Regions from separate parts of the Glutamicibacter nicotianae genome, predicted to be linked through region 2. Evidence: riboswitches for the same ligand, from Rfam matches in the RefSeq annotation. Region 2 holds a riboswitch; the other holds the start of a gene.

The links. Region 2 has a riboswitch for S-adenosylmethionine ahead of JOE62_RS02645 (ABC transporter ATP-binding protein). Riboswitches for the same ligand answer to the same signal wherever they lie in the genome.
Region 1: another riboswitch for S-adenosylmethionine. It lies ahead of JOE62_RS14950 (OsmC family protein); the one in region 2 lies ahead of JOE62_RS02645 (ABC transporter ATP-binding protein).

The regions. Positions count from the first base shown of each region.
Region 1 covers NZ_JAFBCH010000001.1:3,129,935-3,134,498, reverse strand. The annotation lists gene JOE62_RS14960 (lactate permease LctP family transporter) at 1-1,243, shown strand, start outside; gene JOE62_RS14955 (FadR/GntR family transcriptional regulator) at 1,268-1,975, shown strand; gene JOE62_RS14950 (OsmC family protein) at 2,066-2,611, opposite strand; SAM riboswitch class IV at 2,643-2,764, opposite strand; gene JOE62_RS14945 (DEAD/DEAH box helicase) at 2,905-4,564, shown strand, end outside.
Region 2 covers NZ_JAFBCH010000001.1:519,105-523,668, reverse strand. The annotation lists gene JOE62_RS02655 (LLM class flavin-dependent oxidoreductase) at 1-80, opposite strand, end outside; gene JOE62_RS02650 (acyl-CoA dehydrogenase family protein) at 139-1,470, opposite strand; SAM riboswitch class I at 1,486-1,577, opposite strand; SAM riboswitch class I at 1,845-1,947, shown strand; gene JOE62_RS02645 (ABC transporter ATP-binding protein) at 1,953-2,768, shown strand; gene JOE62_RS02640 (aliphatic sulfonate ABC transporter substrate-binding protein) at 2,853-3,875, shown strand; gene JOE62_RS02635 (ABC transporter permease) at 3,882-4,564, shown strand, end outside.

The sequences.
Region 1 (4,564 bases), 2.6 Mb from region 2:
GCTGCTGGCCCTGGGCCTGTCCCCGCTGCGCGCTGCCTGCGCCGTGCTGATCGCCAACACCGCCCCAGTAGCCTTCGGCGCCGTGGCGATCCCAATCACCACCGCTGGTGCTTTGACCGGCATCCCTGCTGCTGACATCGGTGCCATTGTCGGCCACCAATCGCCACTGCTGGCACTGTTCGTGCCATCGATCCTGGTACTGATCCTCGACGGCTGGCGCGGTATGCGCCAGACCCTGCCAGCAACCCTGACCATCGGCATTTCCTTCGGTGTCGCGCAGTGGCTGTGCTCGACCTACTTCTCCTACGAGCTGACCGATATCGTCGCGTCGCTGGTTGGCCTGGCCGCAGCCGTCATCCTGCTTCGCTTCTGGACCCCGAAGGGTGCCGATGAGGCTCGCCAGCGCGTACTGACCGCTGAAGCCGCAGCAGTTCCCCATGAGGACAACACCAAGCTGCACATGGGCAACACCTGGATGGCTTTGTTCCCGTACCTGCTGGTTATCGTCATCTTCGGCGTTGCCAAGCTGTGGAAGCTGGGCGTGGACATTCCTGCATGGCTGGCAAGCACCGACATCAAGTTCGGCTGGCCGGGCCTGGATGGCAAGATCCTGAACGCCGAAGGCGAAGCGGTCACCTCCACCATCTACAACTTCCAGTGGCTGTCCTCCCCGGGCACCCTGCTGCTGATCACCGGCCTGATCGTGGCCCTGGTCTACTCGAAGAACGACGGCAACGGCGAATACAAGATGACCTTCGCCGAGGGCGCTGCCGAAATCGGCAAGACCATCTACAACATGCGCTTCGCGGCACTGACCATCCTGTCGGTTCTGGGCTTGGCCTACGTGATGAACCTGTCCGGCCAGACCATCACCGTTGGCACCTGGCTGGCGGGAACCGGCGCGTTCTTCGCCTTCCTCTCGCCAATCCTGGGCTGGATCGGCACCGCGGTGACCGGCTCCGACACCTCGGCCAACGCGCTGTTCGCCAAGCTGCAGCAGACCGCCGGCATCAATGCAGGCATCGATCCGAACCTGCTGGTTGCCGCCAACACCTCCGGCGGCGTGGTCGGCAAGCTGATCTCGCCGCAGAACCTGGCCATCGCCGCCACCTCGGTGAAGATGGAAGGCCAGGAATCGGTGATCCTGAAGAAGGTTGCCGGTTGGTCCGTAGGCATGCTGCTGGTGCTGTGCTGCTTGGTTTACCTGCAGTCCACCCCGGTACTGTCCTGGATGCTGCCGTAGCCCTGACCGGCTAAAATAGATCCGATGTCAATGAATCCAGCTCCGCGTGCGTACCAGATCGTTCTCCAGGCAATTGAAGAAGATCTGCGTACAGAGAAGCTATCCGTAGGGGACCAGCTTCCCGGCGAGCGTGCGCTCGCGGAGCGGCATGGGATTTCGCGGGCTTCGGTCCGCGATGCCATCCGCATCCTTGATGTGATGGGCATTATCAAGACGTCTACCGGCTCCGGGCCCAACTCCGGAGCGGTGATCATCTCCAACCCCTCGGCCGGCATTTCGCAGGCCTTGCGGCTGCACTTGGCGGCCAAGGGCATCAACGTCCGCGAGATCGTCGAGTCGCGCATCCTGCTGGAAACCTGGGCCGCGCAAATGAACCCCCGCGACCCGGTTTACGCCCAGCAGGTCATCGACCGCACCGCGGTGCTGATCATGCGCATGGATGATCCGCAGCTTTCGCGCGAAGCCTTCCACCGCATAGATGCCGAGTTCCATGTGCGCCTGGCATCCATGGCAGGAAATTCGGTGGTGGAATCGATGATGGAATCGCTGCGCAACTCGATCAGCGACTACGTCTCCGACTCGGTCCCCAGTGACGAGGCCTGGCAGCCGGTGGTGCGCGTGCTGCGCCGCCAGCACAAGGCCATCCACCACGCCTTTGCGACGAATCAGCGCGAACGGGCAGCCCAGCTGCTCGAAGAGCACATCAACTGGTTCTACTCGCAGACGCGGTAAGGATAAGCAAGAATTCAGCATGCGCATGGCGCCCCGCATAACGGTTCGGAAATTTTCCGATCCGGCCCCGGGGCGCCATTGCCGTATTTGCTAGCTGGCGATGCTCACCGCGGTTGTCACCGGTACCGGGTTGGCGAACAGGTCCAGTACCGGGCAGTGGGCATCCACTGCCTGGCGCAGTTCTTCATAGCGTTCGGCCGATTCGGGGCCGGAGATCTGGATATCCAGTTCTACCGATGAGAAGCCCGGGCGGATGGACTTGTCGATGCCGAAGAGGCCACGGACATCGAGGTGGCCGTTTGCCTGGATCTTCACCTCGTCCACCTGGATGCCGAGGTTCTGCGCGTACAAGCGGTAGACCACAACCTGGCAGGAGATCAGCGCGCCGAGCGCATATTCCACCGGGCTTGCCGCGACATCATTGCCACCCAGGGCAGCTGGCTCGTCGACCTGGAAAGTGTGCTTCCCGGAGACAATGTTGCTGGCTACCGAATCGAAACCCTCGCCCTGAACGGTAAAGGTCAATTTGGCGCTTTGCGGGGCCGCCGAGATGCGTTCGCCCCAGCCCTTGCCCGCTTCCTGCAGGCGCTGTGCGCGGTCTTCGGACACGGTCAGGGTAGATGCTGCATTAGACATGAGGAATTGATCCCCTTTCTGGCGCAAGGGGCGCCATCGCTTACGCAACTTGGCGTTCAAGATGCGTCGAATCTTCACCTGGGGCACCCCGCACAATGACGCAGGAGGGTTGCCGTCCACTCAGCCAGGGCTCAAAGAGCGGAACTCGTGATTCTGTGCTTCTTTTCTATCGGCCGAGGTGCCAGCGCGTAAAGGGCAGGGGTAACTTTTCGTCATCGGGCAACTTGTCTGGCTGCTCGCTAAGATGGAATCGAGCTCTCGGGCACCCACTGCACGAACAATGAACGGCGAGTATGGAATTCCAGCTGACACTTTCTGCGGCCCAGACCTTGGTGACCGAATCCGAATACAACCTGGGCCAGTTCCTCTGCGATTCCGGAAAAGTGGAGATTGTCCACCGGGACGTGAAGCCGGGATTTTCCCGCATTTCCGCAATGGTGCTGCGCGAATCGGTGATGGCCGAACTGCAAATCAACCGCGGCAATATCAGCTTCACCAGCTTCTGCAGCAAGCATCCGGGCGTTCAATCCTGCGAGGATGTCGCCGCCTTGCTCATTGAAGTCACCACCGAAGAGGACCAGGGCTTCTTCGTCTCCGACTCCGGCGCGGACCCTTTCGCATGGAAACGCAACAGCAAGCCGCAGTGGGAACGAACCCTTGACCGTCTGCTTCCAGCAATCCCAGATGAGCAACTGGTTGACGAGGAACCGCTGGGATTGATCCTTAAAGTGGTCAGCGAACCCCGCTACGGAGGCGCGGACGCGCTGACCTTGCAGGCGCGGCCGGCCCGCCGGGGCACCAAGAGCCCTTGGGTCCAGACCGGAGTCAGCTGGCGCAACGTCGCCTTCGATGAGCGCTTCTCCAAGAAGCAGCGCCGAGCGGTCGTTGAACTGGACCGGTTGCGCGAACACGTGGAACAGAACACCTACCGGCATTCATGGGATCCCAAGGACTGGATCTCGCTGATGGATCTGCCTGGCCAAGACCTGCTGGATGCCTTCGAGGCCCTGCGCGACGCCGGAGTGCAGATCGTCAACGGCGGTTCCGCTGCCAAGCTCCCGGTGGAATTCAGTGCGCAACCAGCCATGGCCCACGTGGATGTGCGACGCACTGAACAGGGCCTGCGCATGGAAGGCAAGCTGCGCGGGCCGCGCGAAGAGCACCACCACCTCTTGCCGATCGGTACGCCACCGACCCTGCTGGCCTACGCCTCCAGCCCCTTGCCGAAGGCCAAGGAACTCGGATTGGCGCAGTTCGCTGAACCTGTCACGAAAGAACTGGCGGCCTTCATCGAATCCGGTGCGCACATCATTCCGGATGGAGCCATCGATCTATTCGAGACCCAGCATCTGGACCGATTGCGCGTGATGGCGCCGCTGAAGAGCGAAAATGGCAGCTACCGCATCCCGGTTCCCGCGCGCCCCAGCCTCAAGCTGTCCTTGGAGAGCATCCAAGCCCCGCTGACCGTGCGCTATTCCTGGGAGTACTCATCTAAGGGGCCTCGCCAGCATGCCGTGGAAAGGGAAATTGCCGCTTCGGTGCAGGACAAGCTCGGCGAGCTGGGCTCGCTGGGGCAACTGACCTCATCAGGGATTTTCCCTCCGAAGGAATTCAGCACCTCTGAGTCCATCGACTTCCTGGTCCACGCACTGCCGCTGCTGGAAGAGCATCCCGATGTCATTATCGAGGAGCAGAATCGGCTGCCCAAATACCGGATCAGCGATGCCCCGGCCACCGTCAGCGTCGAAGCGGGTGAAAGCACGGGTGACTGGTTCGACCTGTCCGTGGAAGTGCTCCTGGGCGAGATCAAGGTGCCGTTCGCGCTGTTGCTCGAAGCACTGACCAAGCAAGATGAATACCTCATCCTCGATGACCTGACGGTGATCCCGATTGATGGTGCGGACTTTGCCCAGCTGCGCCAGCTGATTTCCGAAGCGGGGGAGCTGGGCACGG
Region 2 (4,564 bases):
CGCCACAGGCCTGGCGACTGGTGCACCACGCAGTTCATGTCGAATGCGTTGAATAGGATCTCGCGCTTGTTCTCGCTCATGCCTTTGCCCCCATAAGGTCGATATTCATGGAAAGTTCCCGGTTTGCGACGCGGGCTCTCAGGCCCGCTGGGTCGAATCTTCGCCGGTGACGGACAGCCGCTGCGGCTGGACGCCGTTGATCTCGTAGTCCCCGACGATGCGCGCCTTGTAGATCGCCGGGTTGTGCGTGGCGATGGTGCGCGCATTGCGCCAGTGCCGGTCAAGGTTGCAGCCGCTCCTGGTGGACGAGGCCCCCAGCCCGTCGAAGAGCTTGCTCGTTACGCCGATGGCCAGCGGCTGCACCACGGTTTGCGCACGGTTGGCTGCCAGCTCGCAGACCGCGTAGCGTTCCTCGTCGTTCAGTCCCGGATCACCCAGGGCCGCCTCGACTTCGAGCACCGCGCCGATCACCACCGAGTCGGCGGCGGAGGATTCCGCGGACACCTCCCCCACCAGCTGCAGGACCTGGGGTTCCTGGTATACCGGCACCCCGGTTCCGGTGGTGAAGATGCGGGTGCGTGCCTGCACCGCGCTGCGCAGGTCGTTCAGCGCGGCGCGGGCGATGCCTGCCTGCACGGACATGAGCACCAGCTGGAAGATCGCCGCTTCGGAGTCATTGCGCTGCTGCGGCATGAAGCAGTCCACCGGGACCTGATGGAATTCGGTGGTACCGGTTCCGGTCAGGCCCTGGCCGAATCCGTCCCAGTCATCGAGGATCTTGACGCCGCTGCGCTGGGTGGACACCACCGCGATCTGGCGTCCGGCAAGCTCAGGGTGGGCCACCGCAACAGTGGTCCAGTCGGCAAAGATGGTGCCGGTGCAGTAGTACTTCTCGCCGTCGACTACCCAGCGCCCGTCCACGAAGCTGGCCTTCGTATTCAAGGTGCCCAGGGCGTTGCCGCCGCGCTCGGTGTAGGCGTTGCCGACAATCTGCCCGGCGGCGATGCGGGCCACCCACTTCTTGCGCAGCGCCTCGTCTTCCAGTGCCAGCACATTCTCGACAAAAGCGATATGCGCGCGCCACAGCTGGCCGACATGGGAGTCGGCCTCGGAGAGCTCGATGAGCAGGCGGAAGACATCCACCAGCCGCGCACCGTAGCCGCCGTCGGCCACGGGAAGGCGCAGCGCGCCGAAGCGCTCGCGGTTCAGCAGGCCTACCTGCTCGAAGGGAAGCACACGGTTCAGGTCGCGGTCCTTGGCGGTCGCGGCGATCTGAGCGAAGACCGGGCGGAAGATTTCGGCCAGCCGGTTGTACTGCTCATCCGCGCCGGGACCGGGAGTGATCTTCAGCAGCTGCCGCGTGGGCAGCTGCTCCTCGAACTCGTCCAGTTCCAGAGCGCTGGCTTGCGAAGGATCGCTGAGCTGGTTGAAGTCCAGCCCTGGGGCATTCGGTGATTCGCCAATAGGCATCAGGGTTCTCAATTCTTTCCATCGGTCCTGGCAGTAGCACCGTCCCGCTCTTCGGGTGGTTGCTGCGGCGTCGTGGAGCCAGATCTCTCAGCCGCTCTGGATGGGTCGTGATTCATTTGTAACGGTAATAATCCGGCGCTTCCAAGCCGCGAAGTCATATTTCGCCTCAGATTTGGAAGGGCCTATGCTCAAATCCCACAGCCTAATCCCCGTCCCATCGAAGATGAGTTGCAAGGATTGGTCTGCTGTCGATCAAACCGGCCCTAGGTAAAATAAATAACGAAATTTCTGGGCAATGTGACGCACATATCGAACATTTTTTCATGTTACGCAAGATTTGCGTCTAAATCGTTCGACTCGCTGTAATAGAGGGGTAACCATCCCGAGCGGCCGAGAGATCTGGCTCTTTGACGCCGCAGCAACCACCTTCGGAGCTCCACCTCCGCAGGCCGGTGCTACCGCCAGGACCGATGGAGATTGATATGGCTCTTACCATTGCAGCGCCCGAGGCAACTTCAACCACCTCAACCGCACTGGACGTCCAATTCAGCAACGTGTCGCGGACCTTCACCACAAAGAAGGAAAGCCGCACCGTGCTGGCCGACATCAACTTGCACATTCCAGCCGGCCAAGTCGTCGCGATCCTAGGCGCCAGCGGCTGCGGAAAATCCACGCTGCTGCGCTCGGTCTCCGGGTTGGACCACCCCTCCACCGGAGACATCCGCACAGGCACCCACGAGGTCAACGGCATCAACGAGCTATGTGCCGTTGCTTTCCAGGAACCACGCCTGCTTCCGTGGCGATCGGTGCGCGAGAACATTGCGCTGGGTCTGGCCCCAGGAACCGAGAAGGCCTCTGGCGACGCGCTGATTGATGAGCTGATCGAGCTGACCGGGCTGAGCCATGCAGCCAGCCTGCGCCCGCGGGAGATTTCCGGCGGCATGGCCCAGCGTGTTTCGCTGGCTCGCGCGCTGGCCCGCCGCCCGGGCGTATTGCTTCTCGATGAGCCCTTCGGCGCACTCGATGCCCTGACCCGCCTGAAGATGCAGGATTTGCTGCTCTCAATTCACGCATCATTCCCCACCACGGTACTCATGGTGACCCATGACGTGGACGAGGCCTTGACCTTGGCTGACCGCGTTATCGTCTTGGGACGCAGCACCGGGAACGGCGCGGCTGGTGTCATCGAAGACCTAGCGATCTCCGCCGGGCAACCACGCCGGCACACGGACGAGAAGTTCGTTGCCGATCGCCTGCACCTGCTGCGCCTGCTCGGCGTCGATCCAACCAACCATTAATCCAGGGAACGCATTGGATCCTCGGCGATCCTTACTCTTTGCCCTATCGTCCATCCGCTTGCACGCATAATTCTAGGATTCTCCATGCTCTTGAACCGCTTCTCCCGCCGCACCGCTCTGTCCGCCGCCGCTTTGCTCATGGGCGCAGTTGCCCTGACCGGCTGCGCTGGCGAAAACGCTACTGCCGACTCCGGTGATCAGACCTTGTCCATCGACTTTGCCACGTACAACCCGCTGAGCCTGGTGCTCAAGGAAAAGGGGTGGCTGGATGCGGCCGCCAAGGAACAGGGCGTTGACGTCGAGTGGATCCAGTCCGCAGGTTCCAACAAGGCCAATGAGGCGCTTCGCGCCGGTGCGATTGACGTCGGTTCCACCGCCGGTTCAGCAGCGTTGCTGAACCGTTCCAACGGTGCACCAATCAAGACCGTCGCCCTGTACTCCCAGCCGGAATGGGCAGCCCTGGTAGTGGACAAGGATTCAAAGATCGAATCCGTTGAAGACCTGGCAGGGAAGACCGTGGCGGCCACCAAGGGCACCGATCCATACTTCTTCCTGCTCCAGGCTCTGGACACCGCGGGACTGAGCGAAGATGACATCAAGCTGCAGAACCTGCAGCATGCCGATGGCCGCACCGCACTGGTCAACGGTTCGGTCGATGCCTGGAGCGGACTGGATCCAATCATGGCAGCCGCCGAAGAAGACGGCGCGCAGCTGGTTTACCGGAATCTGGACTTCAACACCTACGGTGCGCTGAACGCTCGCGAAGACTTCATCGAGCAGAGCCCCGAACTGGCCCAGCTCGTGGTCGACGCCTATGAGAAGGCTCGCGATTGGGCGGCCGAAAACCCTGGGGAAACCGCTGAGATCCTTGCCGACGTTGCAGGGCTCGAACCAGAAGTTGCCAAGACCGTGATCGAGGAACGCTCCAATCTGGACGTTCCAGCGGTTCCCGACGCCAAATTCACCGGAGTGCTGAGCAACATTGGCCCCACCCTGGTCGCCAGCGGCGATGTTTCCAAGCAGGAATCCGTAGATGAAGCACTAGCAACCCTCGTTGACGACCAGTTTGCCCTCAAGGCAGATGCAACGAAGATCTCCGGAGAGTAAACAGCGATGAGCACCGAAAACGCGGCTGATACCCGCGAAAATCCGACACCTGCCAAGCACAAGGCAGGCATCGCCGCAACGATCCTGCGCGCACCTAAATGGTTGCTTGCGCTGATCCTGCCTCTGGCCACCGTGGCTGTCTGGCAATTCGTCACGGTGAGCGGCATCGTTGCCCCGTGGACGCTGCCGACTCCAAGCTCGGTCGTTGCCGCCGCCTTTGAGCTCCTCGAAGATGGCGATCTTGGTAAGCACATCGGCATTTCCACCCAGCGTGTACTGCTGGGCTTCGCCTTCGGTTCCCTGCTCGGTTTGGCGCTGGGCGCCCTCGTCGGCCTGTCCAAATTGGCAGATGCGTTTCTGGGCCTGAGCATCAGTGCCCTGCGCGCCGTCCCTTCGCTGGCTTGGGTTCCGTTGCTGGTGCTTTGGATGAAAATGGGCGAAGATTCCAAGGTCACGCTCGTGATCATCGGCGCGTTCTTCCCGGTCTTCACCACCGTCGCCTTGGCCTTGCGCCATGTCGATGCCCACCTGATCGAGGCCGCTCGTTCCTTCGGCCTGAAGGGACTGAAGCTACTGCGCACAGTCCAGCTGCCCGCGGTAGTCCCTTCCATCTTCTCCGGACTGCGCTTGGCACTGGCCCAGGCGTGGCTCTTCCTGGTCGCGGCTGAACTGCTCGGAGCGTCGATGGG